Regions from separate parts of the Streptomyces sp. NPDC059875 genome, predicted to be linked through region 2. Evidence: riboswitches for the same ligand, from Rfam matches in the RefSeq annotation. Region 2 holds a riboswitch; each other region holds the start of a gene.
What was found. Region 2 has a riboswitch for cobalamin ahead of ACFV9D_RS02285 (ribonucleoside-diphosphate reductase subunit alpha). Riboswitches for the same ligand answer to the same signal wherever they lie in the genome.
Positions count from the first base shown of each region.

Region 1 (2,969 bases), on a different contig from region 2:
CCGTCCTCGTAGGCGAAGGTGGCCTTCACCAGTTCCACGACAGGTGGCTCAGGGCTCACGGCAGGGACCTTTCCAGTACGAGGGTGAGGGCGACGAGACCGGCGAGCAGGCCGGCCGTCGAGGCGAGGAAGCGACCCGAGACCGCGGCCTGGGGCACCAGGACCCGCAGCGTCCCGTCGTACCCCCGCCCGGCGAGCCCGGTCTGCAGGCGCTGCGCCCGGTCGAAGGCGCGGACGAACGCCGTCGCCCCGAGCCCGGCGAGCGAGCGCCAGGTCGCCGCCCGGGTGGTCAGCCCGAGCCGGGCCGCCTGCGCCTGCCGGATCTTGGAGATCGCGTCCAGCAGCAGGAAGCTGATCCGGTACATCACCAGGGCGACGTCCACCACGGGCGCCGGCACCCCCGCCCGTACCAGCCGCGGCAGCACGTCCGAGACGGGCGTGGTGAACGCGAACAGCAGCACGCCCAGGGACGCGGCCGAGGTCCGCAGCAGCAACTCGCCCGCGTGGACCGGGCCGTCCGGCGCGAGGGCGACAAGACCCCGCGCCCCGCCGACCTCGAACAGCAGGGGGATCGCCCCCGTCACGCAGAAGCCCAGGGGAATGCGGAACGCGCGCCACAGCTGACGCCCCGGCACACCGGCCGGACCGAGGAGGACGGCCAGGGTGGCCGCCGCGACGAGAACGGCCCCGGGCCACGGCGGCAGACAGACCGCGCAGAGCGTCAGGCCGAAACCGAGCACTGCTTTCTCGCACGGGTGACGGCGGCGCCAGCGACTGCTGTGCGCCGCCGCGTCGATCGGCAGCACCTGCTACTCGTCGCCGGCGGTGACGAGCGGCGCCTTCGCCGCCGCCGCGCGCGCCTCACCCTGCCTGCGCCCGCGCCGCAGGCCGAAGTAGTACGCGAGCACTCCGGCCCCGAGCGCGGCCTGCAGGGAGAACAACGCCGACTCGATCTCGCCGGACGGCGGCTCGTACAACGGGCTGAACCACGGCTCGTAATCCGGATCGATCTCGGTGATCGCCGCCTCCGCCTGCCCGTCCGCGCCCGTGAACGGCTCCTCCTTGTCGTCGCCGAGCCCCAGCATGAGCGGGAGCACCGCAAGCGCCGCCACGACGAGCAGCAGCAGCGTGTTGATCTTCGCGTTCCTGCTCATCAGGCGCTCGCCTCCGCCTTCTCGGTCTTCTTTCCGGACGGGAGCAGAACCCCGAGCCGGGTCAGGTCCGCCTTGCTCGACTGCTTGAGCAGGCGCATCACGAGGACCGTGAGCAGTCCCTCGCTGACGGCGAGCGGCAGCTGCGTCACGGCGAAGATCCCGCCGAACTTGGCCAGCGCTCCGGCCACACCGCTGCCCGGGTCGGGGAACGCCAGCGCGAGCTGCACGCTGGTGACGCAGTACGTCGACAGGTCCGCGACGAACGCGCCGAAGAACACGCTCACCATCAGCGGCACGTTGGACCGGCGCAGCAGCCAGTACGTGCCGAAGCCCGCCCACGGTCCGACGATCGCCATCGAGAAGACGTTGGCGCCGAGCGTGGTGAGCCCGCCATGGGCGAGCAGCAGCGCCTGGAAGAGCAGAGTGATCGTGCCCAGAACCGCCATCACGGGCGGCCGGAACAGGATCGCGCCCAGGCCCGTACCGGTGGGGTGCGAGCAACTGCCCGTCACCGACGGGATCTTGAGCGCGGACAGAACGAACGTGAACGCACCGGAGGCACCCAGCAACAGGGTGGACTCGGGGTTGGCCTTGACCTCACGGGTCAGCGCGCGGACACCGTGGACGACGAACGGAGCGGACGCGACGCCCCAGGCGGCCGCGTGCACAGGGGGCAGATACCCCTCGGCTATATGCATGGTTGGGAGACCCTCTCCAGCACCTCGTGGATGGACAACGCACCTTGGCCGGTCTCCTGGCTGACGGGTCATGCCGCCGCGACTCCGCCTTCCCACACCACCGCGGTCTCCCGCGGCGATACAGTGGCTTCCCCGGAGGGATGGAGCCGGACTTCCCGATCACAGTGGCGAGGGCCGCACCGGTACCGCACCGGTTTCCCGTACACCAAGGCGCTGTGACATTAGTGGGTTGACCAGGTACATCACAACACGGAGGCACCTCGGATCGGTGTGTGACGGATCTCCCGCGCGCCCCCTGATGCCCCTTCCGGACTCCGGTCACCCCTTCCGGTACGTGTACGCCTCCGAGGCCACGGCGACCACCGTGTCCAGATCCGCGCCGGCGCTCGCCGTGACGAGGGCGGCGACGGCGCCCTCGACGAACGGGGCGTCCACGAGCCGTGCGCCCTCCGGCAGCTCGTCGCCCTCGGCGAGCAGAGCCTTGACCGTCAGTACGGCGGAGCCCAGGTCGACGAGGAGCGCCACACCCGCCCCCCGGTCGACCCCGCGGGCCGCCTCGACGATCAGCTCGGAGCTGGTACCGAGGCCGCCGTCCGGGGCGCCGCCCGCGGGGGCGATCGGCGCGGTCCCGCCGCCGCCGGCGAGACCCTGGGCCAGGGCGGCGACGGCGGCGGCCACCGCCGCGCTGTGCGAGACCAGCACGATGCCCACCTGCGCGCTCATGCGCCCGCCACCTCCGCGAGGGCGGCGATCAGCAGCGCGGACGAGGTGGCCCCGGGATCCTGGTGGCCGATGGACCGCTCGCCCAGATAGCTCGCCCTGCCCTTGCGCGCCTGGAGGGGGACGGTCGCGAGGGCGCCGCGCTCGGCCGCGTCCCGGGCCGCCGCGAAGGACTCGCCGAGCACCTCCGCCGCAGGAACGAGCGCGTCCAGCATCGTCTTGTCACCGACCTGGGCCCCGCCGAGCTGCCCGACGGCGGCGACTCCTGCGGTGAGCGCCGCAGCCAACTCGGGCCGGGTCACCGTCGGGGCGTCCCCGAGGCTCTTCCCGGTGCGGCGCAGCAGCGTCCCGTACAGCGGCCCCGAGGCCCCGCCGACGGTGGAGATCAACTGCCGTCC
Region 1 covers NZ_JBHWJZ010000007.1:157,308-160,276, forward strand. Annotated here, with positions in the region: gene ACFV9D_RS11255 (energy-coupling factor ABC transporter ATP-binding protein) at 1-59, opposite strand, end outside; gene cbiQ (cobalt ECF transporter T component CbiQ) at 56-805, opposite strand; gene ACFV9D_RS11265 (energy-coupling factor ABC transporter substrate-binding protein) at 809-1,153, opposite strand; gene ACFV9D_RS11270 (energy-coupling factor ABC transporter permease) at 1,153-1,851, opposite strand; cobalamin riboswitch at 1,880-2,104, opposite strand; gene ACFV9D_RS11275 (PTS-dependent dihydroxyacetone kinase phosphotransferase subunit DhaM) at 2,170-2,574, opposite strand; gene dhaL (dihydroxyacetone kinase subunit DhaL) at 2,571-2,969, opposite strand, start outside.
Region 1: linked by a shared signal. The riboswitch ahead of ACFV9D_RS11270 (energy-coupling factor ABC transporter permease) and the one ahead of ACFV9D_RS02285 (ribonucleoside-diphosphate reductase subunit alpha) in region 2 are both predicted to bind cobalamin.

Region 2 (2,969 bases):
CAAGCCGCGCGGCGCGCTGGTGCCGGGCGAGATGGGCCAGTGGGGTTATGCGACGCTCGCGCTCGGCTCGGCGCTGGCGCTCTTCATGTACCCGCACTCGATCACGGCGACGCTCTCCTCGCGCAGCCGTGACGTGATCCGCCGCAACACCACGATCCTGCCGCTGTACTCGCTGATGCTGGGCCTGCTGGCGCTGCTCGGCTTCATGGCGATCGCCGCCGGCGTGAAGGTGACCAACGGCCAGCTCGCGATCCCGCAGCTGTTCGAGAACATGTTCCCGGACTGGTTCGCGGGCGTGGCCTTCGCCGCCATCGGCATCGGCGCGCTGGTGCCCGCCGCGATCATGTCGATCGCCGCCGCCAACCTCTTCACCCGCAACATCTACAAGGACTTCCTGAAGCCGGACGCCACTCCGGAGCAGGAGACCAAGGTGTCCAAGCTGGTGTCGCTCCTGGTGAAGGTCGGCGCGCTCGCCTTCGTCCTCACCATGGACAAGACGGTCGCGATCAACTTCCAGCTGCTCGGCGGCATCTGGATCCTGCAGACCCTCCCGGCGCTGGTCGGCGGTCTGTTCACCCGCTGGTTCCACCGCTGGGCGCTGCTCGCCGGCTGGGCCGTCGGCATGGTCTACGGCACGGCGGCGGCGTACGGCGTGGCCAGCCCGACCCAGAAGCACTTCGGCGGCTCGTCCGCCGAGATCCCGGGCATCGGCGAGATCGGCTACATCGGCCTCACCGCCTTCGTCATCAACGTGGTCGTCACCGTCGTCCTGACCTTCGTCCTGAAGGCCGTGAAGGCGCCGGACGGTGTGGACGAGACCTCGCCGTCGGACTACACGGCGGACGCGGGCGACGCGGGAGTCCGGACCGAGCTGCCGAAGGTCGGCGCCGGCTCGCACTGACGCCGAGGAGCACAGCGCGGGGCCCGGGATTCCGAACGGAAATCCCGGGCCCTTCGCCGTACCCCTGGGGCAGACTGCGCCGCATGGACTTCACCATCAGGACGGTACGACCCGAGGAGTACGAGGCCCTCGGCGACCTCACCGCACGCGCCTATCTGGACGACGGACACCTCGACTTCGGCGAGGACGACGACTATCTGCATCTGCTGCGGGACGTGGCCCGGCGGGTCGCCGAGGCGGAGGTGCTGGTGGCGGTGGACCGCGCCGGCACCGTGCTCGGCGGGGTCACCTTCGCCCTGGGCGACGAGGAGTGGGCCGACATCGCGCGCGAGGGCGAGGCCGAGTTCCGGATGCTCGCCGTGGCGAAGGACGCGCGGGGGCGGGGCGTCGGCGAGGCGCTCGTACGGGCCTGTGTGGAGCAGGCGCGGGAGATCGAGGGGTGCCGGCGCATGGTGCTGTCGACCCAGCCCCGCATGGCCTCGGCGCACCGGATCTACGAGCGGATGGGCTTCGTCCGCACCCCCGAAAGGGACTGGAAGCCGATTCCGGACATGGATCCGCTACTCACCTACAGCATGGAACTCTGAACCCAACGACACAACATGTGGGGGGTGCTTCGAGGAGCGCCCCCCACATGTATGCTCGTGCTCGCTGTCCTTGCAGGGGAATCCGGTGGAAATCCGGAACTGTCCCGCAACGGTGTGGTTTCGGCGTGCTTGTGCGCCGGCCGAGTCCGAAGACCTGCGGACAGCGCACCCGGTCCGTCCGTTCCGGGTGCCACAGACGTCCGGGCCTCGCGGAGTGGGCCGTGGCGCGGCGCACCCCTGCGTACGGGTGCCCGCTGCCCGCCTCCCCCGCCGGCCCCGAGCCGAGCGAGGGAGAGCCCCCACGTGACCATCGCGCCCGCCGATCCGGCCGCAGCGATCGAGAGCGACGGTAACGAGAGCGACGGACCCGGGACCGTGCTTCTGCGGACCCTGACCGACCTCACCGCCGACCTCACCGACACCGACCCCGGCAAGGTCGCCGCGGCGGCGCTCCGCGGCCGCAACGCCGGTTCGGACGAGGCCGAGCTGCGCGAGCTGGCCACCGAGGCGGCCGCCGGTCTGATCGCCGAGGACCCCGCGTACTCCCGGCTCGCCGCCCGGCTCCTGACGATCACCATCGCCGACGAGGCGGCCGACCAGGGCGCGGTGTGCTTCTCCGCCTCGGTCGCCGTGGGCCACCACGAGGGCCTGATCGCCGACCGCACGGCCGAGTTCGTCGCCCTGCACGCCGACCGGCTCGACTCGCTGATCGACGCCGCGGGCGACGACCGCTTCGGCTACTTCGGTCTGCGCACCCTCTACTCGCGCTATCTGCTGCGCCACCCGATCACCCGCAAGGTGATCGAGACCCCGCAGCACTTCATGCTGCGCGTCGCCTGCGGCCTCGCCGAGGACGACAGCGTGCGCGCGCTGGACGAGGTCGCGGCGCTGTACGGGCTGATGAGCCGGCTCGACTACCTGCCCTCCTCCCCCACGCTCTTCAACTCCGGCACCCGCCACCCGCAGATGTCGTCCTGCTACCTGCTGGACTCCCCGCTCGACGAGCTGGACTCGATCTACGACCGCTACCACCAGGTCGCGCGCCTGTCGAAGCACGCCGGCGGCATCGGGCTCTCGTACTCCCGTATCCGCGCCCGCGGTTCCCTGATCCGGGGCACCAACGGGCACTCCAACGGCATCGTGCCGTTCCTGAAGACCCTGGACGCCTCGGTGGCGGCCGTGAACCAGGGCGGCCGGCGCAAGGGCGCGGCCGCGGTCTACCTGGAGACCTGGCACGCGGACATCGAGGAGTTCCTGGAGCTGCGCGACAACACCGGTGAGGACGCCCGGCGTACGCACAACCTGAACCTCGCGCACTGGATCCCGGACGAGTTCATGCGCCGGGTCAACGCCGACGCCGAGTGGTCGCTGTTCTCCCCGGCCGACGTGCCCGAGCTGGTCGACCTGTGGGGCGAGGAGTTCGACGCCGCGTACCGCAAGGCGGAGGCTGCCGGCCTGGCCCGCAAGAGCATGCCGGCCCG
Region 2 covers NZ_JBHWJZ010000002.1:73,278-76,246, reverse strand. Annotated here, with positions in the region: gene mctP (monocarboxylate uptake permease MctP) at 1-901, shown strand, start outside; gene ACFV9D_RS02290 (GNAT family N-acetyltransferase) at 985-1,488, shown strand; cobalamin riboswitch at 1,533-1,665, shown strand; gene ACFV9D_RS02285 (ribonucleoside-diphosphate reductase subunit alpha) at 1,792-2,969, shown strand, end outside.

Region 3 (2,969 bases), on a different contig from region 2:
CCTGACCGCCGCGCTCTCCTCCTGCAACTCGGGCATGTACTCCACCGGCCGCATGCTGCGCGACCTCGCGCTCAACGGCCAGGGCCCCAAGTTCTTCACCAAGCTCACCAAGAACGGCCTGCCGCTGGTCGGCACCTCGTTCTCGGCCGGGCTGATGATGGTCGGCGTCTGGATCAACTACCAGTGGCCCGGCGACGCCTTCAACTACGTCGTCTCCTTCGCCACCATCTCCGGCATGTGGGCCTGGATCATGATCCTGGTCTGCCAGGTCCGCTTCCGCCTCAAGGCCGACCGCGGCGAGCTGCCCCAGTCGCCGTTCAAGGCGCCGGGCGGCATCTGGTTCAGCCTCTTCTCGCTCGCCTTCATCGGCATGGTCATCGTGATGATGGGCATCGACAAGGACGCGCGGATCTCGCTGTACTGCGCGCCGCTGTGGGCCCTGATCCTCGGTGTCGCGTACCTGGTCCTGAAGGCGCGCAACCCGGAGGGCGCGGCCTTCGCCAAGCGCTCCTGACTCGCTCGTCTCGGCATTCGGGCCGTCCCGTACCACTCCTCGGTACGGGACGGCCCCTTTGCTTATCCTGTCGGACATGCTGACCATCACCCGGGCCCTGTACGACCAGATCGTGGAACACTCCCGCGCGGACCACCCCGACGAGGCCTGCGGCGTGGTCGCGGGCCCGGCCGGCAGCGGCCGCCCCGAGCGGTTCATCCCGATGCTGAACGCCGCGCGCTCGCCCACGTTCTACGAGTTCGACTCCGCCGACCTTCTGAAGCTCTACCGCGAGATGGACGACCGGGACGAGGAACCCGTGATCATCTACCACTCGCACACCGCCACCGAGGCCTACCCGTCCCGCACCGACATCTCGTACGCCAACGAGCCCGGCGCCCACTACGTCCTGGTCTCCACCGCCGACACCGACGGCGCAGGCCCCTTCCAGTTCCGCTCCTACACGATCGTCGAAGGCGTCGTGACCGAGGAGGACGTGAAGGTCGTCGAGGCCTACGCGTAGCGGGTGGTCCTGAACCGGGCCAGGTACGCGGAGGGCGTGACCCCGAAATGCCGGGCGAACGCCCTCCGCCCCCGCCGTCGTGAACACCTCCAGCGGCGCGGAGACGTCGAGCAGCCGGACACCGTCGAAAGCGAGCACCACCACCGAGTGAGTCATGTGTCCGATTCTGTGGGACGACTGTCCCCAGGGACATGGCGGGCCCTGCCCCGCACCAGGAAGGCTCGACCCATGGACCCGATCACCTTGATTCCCGACAGAAGGCTCGCCACCGCCGCCACCGAACTCGTCCGCGACACCGCCGGCGAGCTGATCTACCACCACTCCCGCCGCGTCCACCTCTTCGGCGCCCTCCAGGGCCGCGCCCGCGGCCTCGACTTCGACCCCGAACTCCTCTACGTCGGCGCGATGTTCCACGACCTCGGCCTCGGCGAGGCCCACCACGGCAGCGGCCGCCGCTTCGAGGTCGACGGAGCCGAGGAGGCCGCACGCTTCCTGCGCGCGCACGGAGCCGGCGAAGACGCCGTGCGGCGCGTCTGGACCGCGATCGCGCTGCACACCACCCCCGGCGTCCCGGAGTTCATGGAGCCCGAGGTCGCGCTCGTGACGGCGGGCGTCGAGTACGACGTCCTCGGTATCGGATACGACGACCCGGCCGTCGTCGCCCCCGAGGACCGGGACGCGATCGTCGCCCTGCACCCGCGCCCCGACTTCAAGCGCCGCATCCTGCGGGCGTTCACCGACGGCATCGCACCCAAGCCGGACACCACCTTCGGCAATGTGAAGGCGGACGTCCTCCGCCACCACGTGCCCGGTTTCACCCCCGGCGACTTCGTGGAGACCATCCGGGGCTCCGCCTGGCCCGAATGAGACACTGACCGGACATCCGGGCGGCAGGACCCAGGAAGCCGGTGCGAATCCGGCACGGTCCCGCCACTGTGACCAGCGCCCTCGGGCGTCGGAAGCCAGGAACTGACCTGCCGCCTCTCACCACCGACTGGGGACGTGGAAATCCCCGGAGGAGGCTCGTCCGTCATGACCTGGCGCCGCCGTACCCTGCTGCCCGCCGCCGCCCTCGTCCCGCTCCTCGCCGCCTGCTCGGCCCCCTCGGACCGGGCCCCCGCGGCGAAAGCCGCGCCGGGATTCCCGTACACCGTCACCAACTGCGGTGTGAGGACGACCTACCAGGCCCCGCCCGAGCGGGCCGTCACCATGAACCAGCACGTCACCGAGGTCATGCTCGCCCTCGGCCTGGAGAAGTCCCTGGCCGGCACCGCCTACCTGGACGACCGGATCCTGCCCGCGTACAAGAAGGCGTACGACGCGGTGCCGGTCCTTGCGAAGGAGTACCCCTCCAAGGAGGCCCTGCTCGCCGCCGACCCCGACTTCGTCCACGGGGGCTACGCCAGCGCCTTCGACGCCAAGGCCGGGCGCAGCCGGGACGACTTGAAGGCGGCGGGCGTCAACAGCCGCCTGAGCATGGAGTACTGCCCCTCCGGCGCGTCCTCCCTCGCCGACCTCTACCGGGAGGTCGACGAGGTCGGCCGGACCTTCGGCGTCCCCGACCGCGGTGCGCGATGGACGGCCGAGGCGAAGAGGACCGTCGCGGCGACCGAGAAGAAGCTGGACGGGATCGCCCCGGTGTCGGTCTTCGTCTACGACAGCGGCGACAAGACGGCGTTCACCGCCGGAGGCAAGGGCATCGGCAACGAGCTGATCACCCGCGCCGGCGGGCGCAACGTCTTCGCCGACCTCGACAGGACCTTCGGCGACGCGACCTGGGAGCAGGTCGTCGCCCGCAAGCCGGACGTCGTCGTCATCTACGACTACGGCTCGACGACCGTCGAACAGAAGAAGCAGCGCCTCCTGGACGACCCGGCCCTCAAGGACGTCCCGGCGATCAAGAACCGGCGCTTTGCCGTCATGCCCCTGTCGGACGCGGTCCTCGGCGTACGC
Region 3 covers NZ_JBHWJZ010000012.1:32,735-35,703, forward strand. Annotated here, with positions in the region: gene ACFV9D_RS16785 (amino acid permease) at 1-514, shown strand, start outside; gene ACFV9D_RS16790 (Mov34/MPN/PAD-1 family protein) at 591-1,016, shown strand; gene ACFV9D_RS16795 (HD domain-containing protein) at 1,245-1,883, shown strand; adenosylcobalamin (AdoCbl) riboswitch at 1,890-2,040, shown strand; gene ACFV9D_RS16800 (ABC transporter substrate-binding protein) at 2,049-2,969, shown strand, end outside.
Region 3: linked by a shared signal. The riboswitch ahead of ACFV9D_RS16800 (ABC transporter substrate-binding protein) and the one ahead of ACFV9D_RS02285 (ribonucleoside-diphosphate reductase subunit alpha) in region 2 are both predicted to bind cobalamin.

Region 4 (2,969 bases), on a different contig from region 2:
CGGTCGATGTCGCCGACCACGAGCACGGGCAGCCGAGCCGCCCGCGCGATGCCCATGTTCACGATGTCCGTGCGCCGCAGATTGATCTCGGCCGGACTGCCCGCCCCCTCGCAGATCACGGCGTCATACGTGCCCCGCAGCTCCTCCAGGCACGCCAACACCGGCTCGAAGAGCTCCTTCTGCCGCCCTCCGTGGTAGCCCCGGGCGCTGAGTTCGCCCACCGGCTTGCCCATCAGGACGACCTGGCTGGAGCGGTCGCTCCCCGGCTTCAGGAGCACCGGGTTCATCAGCGCGCTCGGCTCGACCCGAGCCGCCTGCGCCTGCATGGCCTGCGCCCGGCCGATCTCCGCGCCCTCCCTCGTCACGAAGGAGTTCAGCGACATGTTCTGGCCCTTGAACGGGGCGACCCTCACGCCCTGCCGGACCAGCCAGCGGCAGATGCCCGCCGTGACGACGCTCTTGCCCGCGTCGGACGTGGTCCCCGCGACCAGCAGTCCGCCACCCGGTCCGCCCCTCATGCCCGCCTCCGCTTCATGGCCCTTGCGGCCAGCCGTCCACCCACACACACCGCCAGCGTCAGCGCGGTCACCCGGCGCGAGAGCCGCACCGCCCGCTCGATGTCCCCGACCTCCACGGCCCGGCCCTCCCCGTTGAGCACGGGCCGGTGCTCGACCCGTCCGCCGTACGACAGCGTGCCCCCGAGCCGTACGCCGAGCGCCCCCGCGAAGGAGGCCTCCACCGGACCGGCGTTGGGGCTGGGGTGCTGGGCCGCGTCCTGCCGCCAGGCCCGCGCCGCCCCCCGCGGGTCGCCGCCCGCCACCGTCACGAGCGCGGCGGTCAGCCGGGCGCCCGGCCAGCCGACGACGTCGTCGAGCCGGGCCGAGGCCCAGCCGAAGCGCCGGTACGTGGGGGACTTGTGGCCGACCATGGCGTCCAGCGTGTTCACGGCCCGGAAGCCGACCAGGCCCGGAACCCCCGCGACCGCGCCCCAGACCAGGGCACCCACGACGGCGTCGGACGTGTTCTCGGCGACGGACTCCACCACCGCGCGGGCCATCGCCGGACCGTCCAGGGCCTGCGGATCACGCCCCACCAGATGCGGCAGCCGCTCGCGGGCCACCTCCAGGTCTCCGGCGGCCAGGGCCCCGCCGATGGCGCGCGCCTCCCGGCCCAGGGTCGTACCGCCGACGACGGCCCAGACGGAGGCGGCGGTCAGGGCGACCGCGGCGCGGGGGTGGTCGCGTACGGTACGGGCGGCCAGCGCCGCGACCGCCGTGGCACCGCCGGCGCAGACGGCGGTGTGCAGCGCGCCCCACCCTCGGTGGTCGCGCCGGAGTAGCTTCTCGACGGAGCCGGCGGCCCGCCCGAACGCGGCGACCGGATGGCCGCGGCGGGGGTCGCCGACGATCAGGTCCGCGGCCAGACCGGCGGCGGCGCCGTACGCGAATACACCTGTGGCTGCACTGCGGCCGGGCATGGCGCTGTGTCCTCACTCAGGGTCCGCGCCCTGGCTCGACGTGACCGGCGGTGAGAGTTCCTGGCTCCCGGGGATCGACTCCCCGGTCACAGTGGCGGGACCGCGCCGGATTCGCACCGGACTTCCTCTACTGCCGCCGTAATGGCCCCGGAAGTCCACCACGCTGTGCGAACACCCGTCAACTCACCTTTGACCTGCGGCGGGACAGTGTGCGAAGCCCCACACGGACCCGCGGACACGACGACGGGCGGGCCGCACCCGAAGGTGCGACCCGCCCGGTCGACGATGCGTGTCCCGTCAGGCCACGATGAGATAGATCCCGTACGCGACGGCCGCCGCGCACAGCGCGAAGGCCGCGTACGCGCCGGTGCGAGCCAGGGTGGCCGAGCCTCCCTGGGAGGCGGCCTGCTCCTGCTTGGAGAGGCCGACGATGCCGAGGGTGAAGAGGCCCACGAGGGCGACGGTCGCCACGAGGCTGACTCCGAAGACGGAGCCGAGAGCTGCCCAGTCGATCTTCATGTCGTTCGTTCCTTACACCGCGGCCGAGGCTGCGGGGGCTGCCGGGTCCGCGGGGGCCGGCGAGGGGATGGTGGTCTTCAGGTCCTCGTCCGCGACGGCGGCGACGGAACCGGCCGGCGGCGGGGTGACGGCCGCGATGGCGGTGGTCACGACGCCCGCGGGCTCGGTCTCGACGTCGTTGACGTTGGTGTGGTCGACCACCTGGCGGCGGGAGACGACCCAGATGGCGACGCAGGAGGCGACCAGGAAGGCCGCGACGGCGTAGACGCCCCAGTCGCCCTGGCTGGCGACGTACTCGGCGCCGGCCCCGACCAGGCCGGCGGCCGGCAGGGTCAGGCCCCAGGCGACGAACATCCGGGTGGCGGTCGACCAGCGGACGACACCGCCCTTGCGGCCCAGGCCCGCGCCCATGACGGCGCCGGAGCAGGAGTGCGTGGTCGAGAGGGAGAAGCCGAGGCTGGAGGAGGCCAGGATGACCGTGGCCGCGCTGGTCTGGGCGGCGAAGCCCTGCTGCGGCTGGAGGTCGGTGAGGCCCTTGCCCATCGTGCGGATGATGCGCCAGCCGCCGAGGTAGGTGCCGAGCGCGATCGCCGTACCGGCGGAGACGATGACCCAGACCGGCGGGTTGGAGCCGGGGGCGATGATGCCGCCGGCGACCAGGGCGAGGGTGATGATGCCCATGGTCTTCTGGGCGTCGTTGGTGCCGTGGGCGAGCGAGACGAGACCGGCGGAGGCGATCTGACCGGCCCGGTAGCCCTTGTCGGTCGTCTTCTTGTCGGCCTTCTTGTCGAGGCGGTACGTCAGGCGGGCGGCGAACATCGCGGCCAGACCGGCGACCAGGGGGGCGGCGACCGCCGGGATGAGCACCTTGCTGACGACGGTCCCGCCGTTGACGCCGCTGACGCCGATGGAGGCGATGGTCGCGCCGATGAGGCCGCCCATCAGGGCGTGGGAGGAGCTGGACGGCAGGCCG
Region 4 covers NZ_JBHWJZ010000023.1:104,361-107,329, forward strand. Annotated here, with positions in the region: gene ACFV9D_RS26170 (cobyric acid synthase) at 1-518, opposite strand, end outside; gene ACFV9D_RS26175 (cobalamin biosynthesis protein) at 515-1,477, opposite strand; cobalamin riboswitch at 1,510-1,654, opposite strand; gene ACFV9D_RS26180 (hypothetical protein) at 1,775-1,996, opposite strand; gene ACFV9D_RS26185 (anion permease) at 2,009-2,969, opposite strand, start outside.
Region 4: linked by a shared signal. The riboswitch ahead of ACFV9D_RS26175 (cobalamin biosynthesis protein) and the one ahead of ACFV9D_RS02285 (ribonucleoside-diphosphate reductase subunit alpha) in region 2 are both predicted to bind cobalamin.